One region of the Roseinatronobacter sp. NSM genome, then DNA from elsewhere that is predicted to be linked to it. Evidence: riboswitches for the same ligand, from Rfam matches in the RefSeq annotation. Region 1 holds a riboswitch; each other region holds the start of a gene.
The links. A riboswitch is a leader RNA that binds a small molecule or an ion and turns the genes downstream of it on or off. The one in region 1 is predicted to bind cobalamin.

Region 1 (4,207 bases):
CTGTGCGGCAATGACCGCGCGCGCCCGCGTCACCCCTGCCGGTCCGGCAAGGTCCGGCTTGGTCAGCAACACCAGATCGGCGCAGGCAATCTGGTCCTCGAACACTTCGGACAGGGGCGTTTCGTGATCAAGGCTGTCATCGGCGGCGCGCTGCGCATCAACGGCCGCCAGATCAGGGGCAAAGCGGCCATCGGCCACCGCTTCGGCATCGGCCAGCGCGATCACACCGTCAACAGTAATGCGCGACCGGATGGCCGGCCAGTCAAATGCTTTCAACAGCGGCTTGGGCAGGGCCAGACCTGATGTTTCAATCACAATATGGTCGGGCTTCGGGTCCAGTTTCAAAAGCGCCTCGACGGTGGGAATAAAATCATCTGCAACAGTGCAGCAGATGCAGCCATTGGACAGCTCCACAATATTTTCGGAGGGACAGTCAGGCATAGCGCAGGATTTCAGAATCTCGCCATCCACGCCCACAGTCCCGAATTCATTGACCACAACCGCCAGCCGCCGCCCGCCCGCATTGCGGATCAGGTGCGAAATCAGCGTGGTTTTGCCCGCCCCCAGAAAGCCGGTGACGATGGTAACAGGGGTTTTTGACAGATCAGACATTGGGGACCTCCAGCGGGGGAATACGGGCGATGCAGTTCTTGCGGAAATGTTCAGGGCGCTCGCGCCACGGCACAAGGCCAGCTTCGGCGGCACGGTATTTTTGCGCACCGTCAATAATATCGGGCACATGCGCGTCAGGTGTCAGATTGCCATAAACATAGGTCCAGGCACCGGGCTTGCGCAGCGCAATGGTGCAACCGCGCGAACAGTTGGACAGGCAGTCCACGGCAATGATGCGCAGCCCTTCGGGGGCAGCATCGCGCAGGGCCTGCACCAGTTGCGCACCGGGGCGGGTGTCCGGGTCGGGCACGGCCAGCGGGTTGGCAGGACTGGCACTGCGGCAGGTGGCGCAGACCAGCAGATCGACAATATCATTGGGCATGGAACGCTCCGGTCAGGGGATGGGCCAGCGCAGCGGCTGGCCCTTTGTTGCGCGCATCAGCCAAGGATCATGTGCTCAGCGGTTTCGAACAGGAAGGCAAGCCCCACACCCATACAGACAGCCGCAGCCAAGCGGGCCTGAAATGTGCCCTGCCCCTGTTGCAACATGCGCCCCGCAACCAGCGCCACCCCTGCGGCAATCGCAAACTGGATCACCCCAAACCCCAGCAGATAGGCGAAGATCGGCATCGGCGTGGACCCGACCACGGCCTCGCCATAGGCCCAGCCGTGAAAGATACCCGCAAAGGCGAAGGCCGCCAGCGCCACCCGCCCGGCCACCTGCCGACCCATCACCAACGCCGCGCCCAACGCGACCACCGATGCAGTGATAACAAGTTCCGCCAGCGGCAACGCAACGCCCCCCAGATGCACCGCCGTTCCCGCCAGCGTGGCAGCAATAAACGCAAAAGGGCCAACCAGTGACCGGCCCGCAAGCGCAGCCGCCAGACCCATCAGCACCACAAAAGCCAGATGGTCCAGCCCGATGACAGGATGGGCAAGGCCCGAAACCAGCCCGTGAAACACCGTCTGCGGGGCCTCCCCCCCCAAGGGATGATGGGCCAGTGCAGGCCCTGCAAGCAAAGCAGCGGGAAGTATCAGAAAACGTGTCATGAGGAATGCTCCTTGAAGGGGTCAGCGTTGACAAGAACCAGCGTGGCAGGCCACGCAACAACGGCGCGGGCCCGGCAGACCGTTGACCAGACCGCCCCGGACGCTGCGAAATTTCGGGGCAAAACGGGCTTTCGGGATGCGCAAGGCGGCGCGGCGTTCGGTGTGCCCGACACGCCGCGCCTTGACCGCGCCTGCGCCGGCTTCAAACCCCGGCACTTGCAGGGACTGGACCCGCTGCGCGCGAAGCGGGCCGGACGGGGGTGTTGCACGCGCTGTATCGGCATGCACAGAAACATCACCATGGCGGCCTACTTGGACCATGGCGGTTTTGACCGCAGCCCGGTGCTGCGCACCTGCGCCCTGCAAGCCAATGGCAAGCCCCCCGGCGGCGAGCATATAAAAGCCCGCAACAGGTTCGCGCCCCGCCCTCATAATGCGAGTTGTTTTCATTTGTCTACTTTCCCGCGTGACCACCCGCCACGCGATGCAAGGGCGGGGAAACTGCGGGCAGCGCGGGACAGCACAAACGCATGCGCCAGCCCCGACACAAGCCCAACCAGACACCCCGCCGGTTGATATGCCCCAAACAGGGCGGCCTTCGCGCTGGCAGGTCTCCCGGCTTGCGGATGTCAGAGGTCCCTGTCGGGATCACCTGTCGGTCTGCCCGCCTTCCCACCCGCCTGGGGCAGTGGCATTGGACGACCTCTCCGGTCACGGTCGCGGGGGCGGCTGTGCTTGGGGCTTGATCTTACGATCCGGCCTTGTCACATTCCCTTTTCACCTGTCATGAACAGGCACCAGCCCCTTAGTCATGCGCGCCCGCGCGCCACAAGTCAAGCAAGGAAACGCCCAGATGTCCCAGACCACCGACCCCGCGCACCACCGCGAGAAGATGCAAAAGATCAAAGCCGCGCGCGACCGGATGATGGAAACGAAAACCGGCGAAAAGGGGCTGATCATCGTCCATACTGGCGCGGGCAAGGGGAAATCCTCCTCGGGGTTTGGAATGATCATGCGCTGCATCGCGCATGGCATGCCCTGTGCAGTGGTGCAGTTCATCAAGGGGGACTGGACCACGGGCGAACGCGAATTCCTGCGCACGCGCTTCGCGGATGAATGCACCTTTGTGGTATCAGGGGAAGGGTTCACATGGGAAACCCAGGACCGCGACCGCGACATCGCCGCCGCGCGCGCGGGATGGGAACACGCCAAGGCCCTGATCCGCGACCCCGCGATCCGGTTCGTGTTGCTGGATGAAATCAACATCGCGCTGCGCTATGATTACCTGCCGCTGGATGAGGTTCTGAACTTTTTGCGTGATGAAAAACCCGCGATGACGCATGTGGTGCTGACAGGCCGCAATGCAAAACCCGAATTGCTCGCGCTGGCGGATCTGGTCACGGAAATGACCAATGTAAAGCACCCGTTCCGCGAAGGTATCAAAGCACAAAAAGGGATCGAGTTCTGATGCCGGGATTGGCGCGCAGCCCCAACAAGTTTGGGGGCCAGCCCCCAACGCGCTGCGCGCGTTTCCCCCGGGATATTTGAACCAGAATGAAAGCCTTTGCGCACGATAGTCTGTGCGCTCTCGAGCGGGCGCCACGCCTCGGGCTGATAAAACAGGGGAGACGTGGCGCTTTCACTCTGGACGGTCATCGGGATCCCTCCCTGTACCGCAGGGTCAGTATCGTCGAAACGGGTTAACAAATGGTGCATTTCAATCTGGCCCAAATATCCCCGCCGGAGGCGCAGCTTGAAGGCGGAAAACGCCCTTGCGGGACGCAGGCGACATGATCTGTCGCGGGATCAAGGTTGACGGCCATTTCGGGGAGTGGCTGCAAGGCAGGCTGGGGCCGCGTGGTCCGGTTGTGCTGATCACGATGGCCTGTGACAAGACCGGTGTTGTGATGTCGCGCCATGTCCCCAGACCCGATGACGGGCCGAGCTGGGCCTTGCTTTGGGCGCAATACCCCGCCGATGTGATGCACAGGTTCGTGTCTGTATTGCAGTTGCAGGTTTGCCCTCAGGTGCGGGCAGTTCCCTGTATGGCGGCCGGATTGGGCACAGGGGTATCCACGGCCAGCCTGATCGGGTTGGCGCGGTTTTCGGGGTGGGTCGGGCCACCGCAGGATCTGGCGCGGGCGTGTATTCTGGCAGAGGGGGCCTCTGATCCGCTGATGTTTGCTGAGCCTGACACTGTGCTGTGGGGGTCACGCGATGGAACCATCCACGCGCATTTGCCCGCGCTTCCACGCCATGAGGTGATTGGCGGGTTCTGGGGCGGCGCGTGCCGGACCGATGCTTTGGATGATGATTTTCCCGACATTTCCGACCTTGTGGTGCAATGGCGGGGCGTGGATCATTTGGCGGGGTTTGCAGCCCTTGCGGCCGAAAGCGCGCGGCGCTGCCTTGCGCGGCGCGGCCCTTTGCATGACCCCTCGGCGAGGGTCGCTGACAGGTTGGGGGCGCTGGGCTGGAACATGGCCCATACGGGGGCGGCGCGGGGGTTTATTTTCGCGCCCGGCACCATTCCGCCGCAGGC
Region 2 (4,207 bases), on a different contig from region 1:
GTTGACCACAGGCAAGGTCACCACACTGACCCCCAGCCGCCGCAGCAACGCCACTGTATAAGGCGACGTGAACTGCCCCGCCAGCACCAGATCGGGGTTCAGACGAAACACCTCCTCTGCCTGACCGTGATTGATGGGAAAGGACAGCGCCTGTTCCAGCATCACCGACATGTTGGGATCATGCGATATGCGCGAAATCGACACAAGCTGGCCGGGGCCTGCCAGCATCATGGCCAGTTGGTCCGTGCACAGATTGATAGAGACCACCCGTTCAGGTGGCCCCGCAGCAGCCACCCCTGCCCAAAGGGCAAGGGCAGCGCCTATGGCCCTAAAAGCGCGACGACAAGCCAAGGTAAAATGCCCGGCCAGAGGTGCCATAGCCCGCAACATGTTGGTATTGCGTGTTAAACAGATTATCCACCCTGCCAATCAAATCAACGCGATCCGTCATCTGATAGCGCAGGGACAGGTTCGCGACTGTGTAATCCGGCAGTGGCCCCGTTGTATAATTCGGCAGAAAATCCAGCCTGTCGGCCACATGACGCACAGACACCCGCCCTTGCAGACGGTCCGACAACATCGCATCCAGCCCCAGTTGCACATCATGGCGCGGCACCCGTGACCGGCGCCGTTGGTTTGCCAGGAACGCATCAGTATAGGTGTAATTCGCCGAAAGGGTCAGTGTGTCGGAAACAGGCTGCTCGAATGAAAGTTCAACACCGCGACTGCGCGCCTTGCCGGGGGCATTCACCACAGTGTTGAACGACCCTGCAGCACACGCCATGGCGACAGGATCATACACGCAATACACATCATCAATCAGGTTCTTGGTATCAATCTGGAACAGCGTAAGCGACAACGCACCCCCATTCCCGAAGGACAGGTCTGCGCCAATCTCATAATTCTGGCTGCGCTCCACATCCAGTGCGGCGTTGCCCATAAACGGGAATGGCCCGCCTGTCATCCCGAAGCGCTGTTCCACGGACGGGGCGCGAAACCCCGAGCCCAGCGATGCGCGCAAGGTCACGGCATCCCCAAGGCGGTAGGACGTTGCAAGGCGCAATGTGGGGATGCTGCCGTAGTTCGAATTTCTGTCCATTCTGCCCGAAAGCACGATATCCAGATCATTTGTCGCCGCCCATTCCGACTGCGCGAATATGCCATAGCTGGTTGCCTTCGCACCTGCTGGCACCGTGCGCCCGATGGCATTTTCACGCTGGACATCCGCACCATAGAGCAGGCGCAGCGTATCGGTTATGTCGGTTTGCCCGTTCCACGCCAGCCTGTCGCGCCGACCCGTGAACGAACCGGGCAAACTGTCGCGCAGCTCCCTCTCGACGGAATAATGCGTATATTCCAGCGTCTGGCGTGACCTGTCGGTGGCGTATTCGACAAAAACCCGCCCGCCATATTCCTTGCGGTCCTGCTCATGGGGGGCATCGGCCAACCAGTCATCGAATTCCACAAATGAATCTTGCAAAAAGAATGACGCGCCTGCAGACCAGTTATTGTCAATCTGATAGCGTGCGGAAAAACTTAGCCGTGTTTGCTTGTGGCCGTCGGCTTCCGGTTGCCCGTCTGCTGCGGAAAAACCATCGGCGCGGCTGTGCGACAGACTTAGCGCATAGTCCAGCGCGCCGTGCCGCTGGCGCAAGGTGTATTGTCCAACGACTGTTCCAAAACTGCCCGCCAAAAGGCTGGCAGTTTGCTGGGTTCCCTCGGTTTCCGGGCGAAGCGTGGTAATATTGACAACACCAGCCGCAGCCGAACCGCCATACAGGGCGGATTGCGCGCCACGCAGCACTTCTATGCGTGACACATCGCCCAGTTGAATCGCGCCAAAATCGACCGCACCAGTGGATGAACCGGGGTCATTGATCAACACGCCATCCACATAGACGGACACGAAGCGCGGCTCTATTCCGCGGATGCGCACATCTGCTGTCGTGCCGACCGGGCCAGTTTGCGTGACACTTACGCCCGCCAGCCCCGCCAGCAAATCTGAGACAGACGTAGCGCCGGTGCGGTCAATCTGGTCCCGTGTCAGGACACTGACACTGGACCCGCTGCGCCCCAGTTCCGTGGGGGTCAGGTTCGCCGAAAAGGTGATTTCTTCCAGATTGATGATTTGCTGGGCGGTTGCCGGCAGTCCGATACTGCCAATCAGCGCGGTTGTGGCGAAAAGTCGCCAGAGTGTGTTTTGCATTTTCAACACCTATTGGCCCAATATGGACCGATCCTGTCATGACATGTCTGGCAGGCGCAGGCGCACCGCAGACGGCGAAAGTGTCACCGCTACGGTCAAACCGTTACCCGCAGCGCCACCCGCGCCGGGACAGGGTGATCACTTCGGCAGGTCTCCTGACTTGCGGGTCGCTGTTCTGCCGGGCCTTCCCATGGTGTGACCCACAGTGGCATTTGCCGACATCACTCGCCGCTTACAGTTGCGGGGGCAGTCCCGGATTTGCACCCCTTGGGGAGGCGCGCACCGTGTTCCCTTTTCTCAGGCCCGAAAGGGCCTGAACCGAAGTAGGCTTTCATTAACTTGCGCAAGGGGATTCGACAATGCCGTTTTGCGACCTGTTACCCGTTGGCAGCGTCGCGCACCGCAGTATCGTTGCGCCGGAAAGTCAGGTAATGGGGATTGCGTCCTTCGCGCAGGGCCTTTTGTTCATAGCGCGTGGACACCCAGTCATCCCAGGGGTGCACCCAATCCGCCGGGGCCGGTGTCAGGCAATCAAAACCCGCGGGCGGCACTTCTTCAAGTGTTTGGCGCACATAATCCGGTATGTCGGTTGCCACGCGGAACACCGCGCCCGGTTTCAGCACCCGCGCCAACCCGTCCAGATACCCCGGCGTGACAAAGCGTCGCCTGTGGTGGCGCTGTTTTGGCCATGGGTCCGGATACAACAGAAACGCCCGTTCAAGGCACTGGTCAGGCAATACATCAAACAAATCGCGCACATCCCACGGGTATATGCGCAGGTTTTCAACGCCCGCAGCACGGATTTTGCCCAGCAGCATGGCGACACCGTTGATATAAGGCTCGCATCCTATGATGCCCACATCGGGGTTGTGCGCGCATTGATGCACCAGATGTTCGCCGCCCCCAAAACCCACTTCCAGCCACAGCGGGCGCGCATCCCCGAAAAACACCTGCGGGTTCACAGTTTCGCGGTCGGGGTTGTCCTGCGGGCTGACGCCGGACAGGCGCAGATCGGCAAGATCTTCTTGTATGTAGCGCTGTTGCGCAGGCTTCAGCGTCTTGCCCTTGATCCGGCCATAGAAATTGCGCGTTTTGGGGGAATTGGGGGGTAACATTGGCATAATCCATGGCTTTTGCGCGGCCCGTATGCAGGCGCAGGCCGTCTGGGTCAAGGCGCTTGGGCGTATGGGTTTACAATCAGGGCACAAACCCCCATGTTTGATTCTGCTAGCCCAGAGCAACCGCGCGAGATTGCGCGCCTCTGACAAACCCGCCCCCCCCCCGAACGGAAGGATATCCCATGACGCAAGCCAAAGCGGGCGCAACTGTGCGTATTCACTACACTGGAACCCTGTCAGACGGTTCGGTTTTCGACAGTTCCGAAGGCCGCGATCCGCTGGAATTCCAGCTTGGTGCCGGCGCAATCATTCCGGGCCTTGAGCGCGCGATTGACGGAATGACCGTGGGCGACCAGAAAACTGTCACTATTCCCTGTGCCGAAGCCTATGGTGACTACCAGCCAGAAGCCCGGCAGGACGTGCCACGCGACCAGATTCCCGCCGATATTCCGCTGGACCCCGGCACAATGCTACAAATGCAAACACCTGATGGTCGCGCGATGCCCGTGACCGTGGCCGAAGTGACAGATCAGGCCGTGACGCTGGACGCAAACCACCCGCTGGCCGGCAAGGACCTGACCTTCGCAGTAGAGGTTGTTTCCGTCGCCTGACATTACCGGACTGCAAGCGGGCATGATGTGCAGGTGCCCGCTTGCCTCATGGGCGGCAATATCACTCTGCCGCGATGCCCATTGCCACAGGGTAGACGGGCACCAAAGCAATATCCTGCGCGGTCAGACCCTGGGCATTGCCGACATTTGCAATCAGGTGACCATCCAGCCAGATTTGCGCCGTGTCAGGGTTTGCCGCGTCGAACTGCACTGAGATTTCAGGTGTAGCCAGTCGCGCAGGGTCATAATGCAGCACAACCTGGTCTTCTTGC
Region 3 (4,207 bases), on a different contig from region 1:
GCGACCAGTTGCCCGGCCTCGGTCAGGGAATAGAAGACGACAATGTGATCTGGATTGCGGTCTACGATATCTTCCCATGACACTGTGCCATAGCGGTTTTCGATATCGCCGAAGATATTCTGGCCGCCCGCGCGCGCTACGATGGAATTCAGCATCGTGTTGCCAAGCGCCGCACGCGGGGGGGCATCGCCGCCATTATAAATAAAGACATGGACCGGCTCGGCGCCCTGCAAGGCAGCATCGACAGCATCAAGTCGCGCCTGCAACCCTTCGATCAGCGCCTCGGCCCGGTCCGGCACCCCAAATATGGCGGCGACATCGCGTATTTCGTGCCACAGATCCGGGAACTCGAACCGGCCCAGATTGCACCCTTCGGTTGCGAGGCGGGTTTTGATACCCAGATCGTGCAACTGATCGCGTGTGTGCCAGCGTTCGGCAAATCCGTCTGGATATCCTGCATAGACCCAGTCCGCCTCGACCTCGATCAGTTGTTCGGTTGTGGCAATCAGCGGTGACAGGACAGGAATGGCACCATAGGCATCGGCGTATTCGGGACTGATTTCCAAGTTCCCCATATAGGATGTGCCCGCCATCTGCCCCTCAAGCCCCAGGGCCAGCATGATTTCGGTCGCGTTGTTCGACAATGTGACAGCCCGCTGGGGCGGTGCGTCAAAGACGGTCGTGACCGTGCAGTTGACATCTGCGTGCGGGAAACCGTCAAGGGCCAGCGCGGGCGTGGCCATGGCCATAATGGCCGCAGCCAGAAGGTGGGGTCTGAAACTCATGGGCAGGTGTCCTTTGTGAGGGTGGAAATCGTAAGAACAGGCAGCACCGTTGCTGCGAATAACCGCATCGCATCGCGCGCCTGCGGAACCGGGATCGCGCCATTGGCGCTAAAGAACGCGCGGATGGACCGCGTTTGAAAGCGGTCAGACAGTGCAAGGATCTGGGCCACGCAATCCTCGGGCGTGCCTGCAACGGCAAAGCCCTCCAACATCTGCGCGCGCGTGCGCGGCGCAGGCGGTGCTGTGCCGGACACCTTCGCCCGCTGCGCGCGGGTCACATTCAACCGGTGGGTCAGCGCATCCAGCCTATCCAATGCCGCGCTCCGATCACGGTCGACCAGCACATAGCGCGACAGGGACGACGCTTGCAGCGCGCGCCCATCCTGCTTCTGCCGGGTCAGTGCGGCGACATATGGGGCGAACTGGCGGCTTTCATTGGGTTCCAGCGAATACAGTAAGGGCAATCCCAGACGCGCGGACAGATCAATGCTGTCGCGCGAAACTGCGGCCATATAGATCGGTGGGTGCGGACACTGCACGGGCGGTGGACCGACCGAGACATTGCTGAACGACCAGAACGGGCTGTCGTGGGTGACAACCCCGTCGCCCAATGCCATGCGGATGATATCCAGCGCAGCATCAAAACGGAAGCGTGCCTGATCGGGGTCCAGCCCAAGGGTGCGAAAGGTTTGCGGATTGGTCCCCCGCCCGATGCCAACATCCAGCCGCCCGCCCGATTGCCGGTCAAGCTGCGCAATCTGTTCGGCCAGAAGAAGCGGGTGATACAATGGCAGGACAAGGATCGAAGTTCCGAAGCGCAGCCGTTCCGTTACGGCCAACACTGCCGCCCCCAGAAGCAGAAGCGACGGATGGGCCAGGTTGGCCCGGTCGAAATGAAATTCGTTGAACCAGATGCCACCGAAGCCCAGTGCATCTGCCTCGCGCACAAGTGCCATGATCTGGGCGTGATCGCCTAGCCCGTCACGGGCAAATCCGGCAAGGTCAATGCGGATATGGCGTTGCGCTACATCGGACTGGACCACATCGCACCCCGCATGGCCAATGGCCAGTCCGGGTCCGATCCTCGGGCCGTCAAAGCTGATGTCGCGAATGCATTGTTTGCGCGCGCGCTGTCGTCTGCCATGTCCTGCCTCCGGCCGGGCACCTCGCCGGCGGTTAGGGTTATGCCAACGGCAGGTCTCCTGGCTTACGGCTCGAATGGTTCGTGATCCCTTCCCGGCTTTGCCAGTGGTCTGATCCGAACCTTGCCGCCTACAGTTGCGAGGGCAGCTACAGCTACGGGCAATCCCCGATCCTGTATTCCCTATTAATCCGCTCACGCGGAACCTTGGCAGAGTTTGGTTAGCAAGTGGCGGGCGGTCTGTCCAGTGAGCAAATAAATGGAGCGTGATATCGTACGTCACGCTTTTAGCCCTGCCAAATCGGCTGCTGATACCTCGATAACGGGTCGGTGTATTACAAACACGCGGCGCATCAGGTCGAGCGACAGGATGGTGATCTGGGTGGCCGGGCCGGGGCAAGTCGGGTCACCGCATGTAATTTCGGTCACCGAGATCAGCGTGTGGGGACCGAATGCGCCGATCTCGCGCACCAGCCGCTTGATCCGTTGCACATGCCAGAGCAGCGCGGCCTTTTGTCTGAAATCGCTCGGAAGGCTCATAACTGTGTGGGGTTGGAGGCATCGCCATAAACGGCCACGGGGTCGAATGTTCGGGCCGTTTCGGTAAAGCGCAGCGCGCCGCCGGCATCCGGCCCGACCGGCACGGCGCGGTAGAAACACGACCTGTAGCCGACATGGCAGGATGCGCCGGACCCTGCGACTTCGACGCGCAGCCAGATCGCGTCTTGATCGTCATCGATCCGCGCCTCGATCACGCGCTGGACCAGACCCGAGGTCGCGCCTTTGTGCCACAGGCTCTGGCGCGCGCGGCTGAAGTAGTGTGCCTCGCCCGTCTGCAGGGTCAAGCGCAGGGCGTCGGCGTTCATCCAGCCCAGCATCAGCGCCTCGCCACTTCCCGCATCGGTGGTGATGCAGGGCATCAGCCCATCCTCGCCGAATTTGGGGGCAAGGTTTGACCCTTCCTCGACTTCTTCGACCGAAACGCGGGGGTGGAAGTGGAGTTCGCGCATGTCTGGTCCTTGTTTGATCTCTTGCAACGTAGAATGTTATATTATAACAATCATGCTTAGCCAAGACCCGCAACCCGAAAGACGCCGCCATGATTTCGACCCCGATCCCCGTAACCCTGCTGACCGGCTTTCTGGGTGCGGGCAAGACCACGCTTCTGAATCGCCTGTTGCACGATCCGACTGCGGGCCGGGTGGCAGTTGTCGTCAATGAATTCGGCGATGCGGGGCTGGACCATGACCTGATAGAGGAAGCCGCCGAGGATATCGTGCTGATGCCCGGTGGCTGTGTCTGCTGCTCGATCCGGGGTGATCTGTCCAAGACGCTGCTGTCCCTGCTGGCGCGGGATGAACTGGCCTTTGACCGCGTGGTGATCGAAACCACGGGGTTGGCAGATCCCGGCCCGATCCATCACACGCTGCTGGTCGATCCGGTGCTGGCCCCCAATTATGCGCTGGACGGCACTGTGACGGTGGTCGATGCCGTGCTGGGGGTGGCAACGCTGGACCGCCATGCCGAGGCACAGGCGCAGGTCGCAATGGCCGACCGGATCGTTCTGTCGAAGCGCGATCTGGCGGATGCGGCTGGCTTTGCTGCGCTGGAGGCGCGTCTTGAACGGCTGAACCCCGGCGCGCCGCGTATTTTGGCCGATCAGGGCGTAGTGCCCGCGGGCAGCTTGTGGGGCCTTGGTGCCATGCGCAAACCAATGGCGCCAGATCACGCGCTGGCATGGCTGGCCCAACCTGCGGCGGACCGGCTGGCGGGGCTGTCGGGCATGACCGCGCCAGCGCCCAAGCCTATCGACTTTGGCGCGCCCTCGCACCACGCCACCGATGACCGGATCACCACGGCCTCGATCACGCTAGATGCCCCGATCCCCGCCGAGGTGTTCGATTTCTGGCTCGACACGCTGATTGCGCTGCGCGGGGCGCATATCCTGCGTCTGAAAGGGATCGTGCATATCAGGGACGTCCCGCAACCCTTCGTCTTTCACGGTGTGCAGCATATTTTTGAACCACCCGTCCCGCTGCAAAGCTGGCCAGAGGACGACACCACCAGCCGCGTGGTCATTATCGCACGCGACATGCCGAAATCCGATCTGGACGAAAGCCTGTCGCTGCTGACCCTGCCCAAGCTGCCCGGGGCGGAAGATGCTGCAGGACTGGCGGGCATGACCGTCCACACGCTGGGGCAGCCGTTCTGATGGCGCTCAACCTGTTCAATTCGATGGGCAGGCAGGTCGCGCCGTTTGTACCGCAGGATGCTGGCCATG

Region 2: another riboswitch for cobalamin. It lies ahead of ACTZWY_RS01970 (TonB-dependent receptor plug domain-containing protein); the one in region 1 lies ahead of ACTZWY_RS16800 (hypothetical protein).
Region 3: another riboswitch for cobalamin. It lies ahead of ACTZWY_RS14835 (LLM class flavin-dependent oxidoreductase); the one in region 1 lies ahead of ACTZWY_RS16800 (hypothetical protein).

The regions. Positions count from the first base shown of each region.
Region 1 covers NZ_JBQTCF010000037.1:13,027-17,233, forward strand. Annotated here, with positions in the region: gene cobW (cobalamin biosynthesis protein CobW) at 1-612, opposite strand, end outside; gene ACTZWY_RS16790 (DUF1636 family protein) at 605-994, opposite strand; gene ACTZWY_RS16795 (HupE/UreJ family protein) at 1,051-1,665, opposite strand; gene ACTZWY_RS16800 (hypothetical protein) at 1,687-2,115, opposite strand; cobalamin riboswitch at 2,254-2,482, opposite strand; gene cobO (cob(I)yrinic acid a,c-diamide adenosyltransferase) at 2,519-3,133, shown strand; gene ACTZWY_RS16810 (propanediol utilization protein) at 3,438-4,207, shown strand, end outside.
Region 2 covers NZ_JBQTCF010000002.1:150,769-154,975, forward strand. Annotated here, with positions in the region: gene ACTZWY_RS01965 (ABC transporter substrate-binding protein) at 1-378, opposite strand, end outside; gene ACTZWY_RS01970 (TonB-dependent receptor plug domain-containing protein) at 329-2,206, opposite strand; cobalamin riboswitch at 2,335-2,544, opposite strand; gene trmB (tRNA (guanine(46)-N(7))-methyltransferase TrmB) at 2,584-3,321, opposite strand; gene ACTZWY_RS01980 (FKBP-type peptidyl-prolyl cis-trans isomerase) at 3,507-3,935, shown strand; gene ACTZWY_RS01985 (calcium-binding protein) at 3,997-4,207, opposite strand, start outside.
Region 3 covers NZ_JBQTCF010000028.1:41,567-45,773, reverse strand. Annotated here, with positions in the region: gene ACTZWY_RS14840 (ABC transporter substrate-binding protein) at 1-785, opposite strand, end outside; gene ACTZWY_RS14835 (LLM class flavin-dependent oxidoreductase) at 782-1,828, opposite strand; cobalamin riboswitch at 1,961-2,150, opposite strand; gene ACTZWY_RS14830 (hypothetical protein) at 2,206-2,466, opposite strand; gene hisI (phosphoribosyl-AMP cyclohydrolase) at 2,463-2,936, opposite strand; gene ACTZWY_RS14820 (CobW family GTP-binding protein) at 3,026-4,138, shown strand; gene ACTZWY_RS14815 (His/Gly/Thr/Pro-type tRNA ligase C-terminal domain-containing protein) at 4,138-4,207, shown strand, end outside.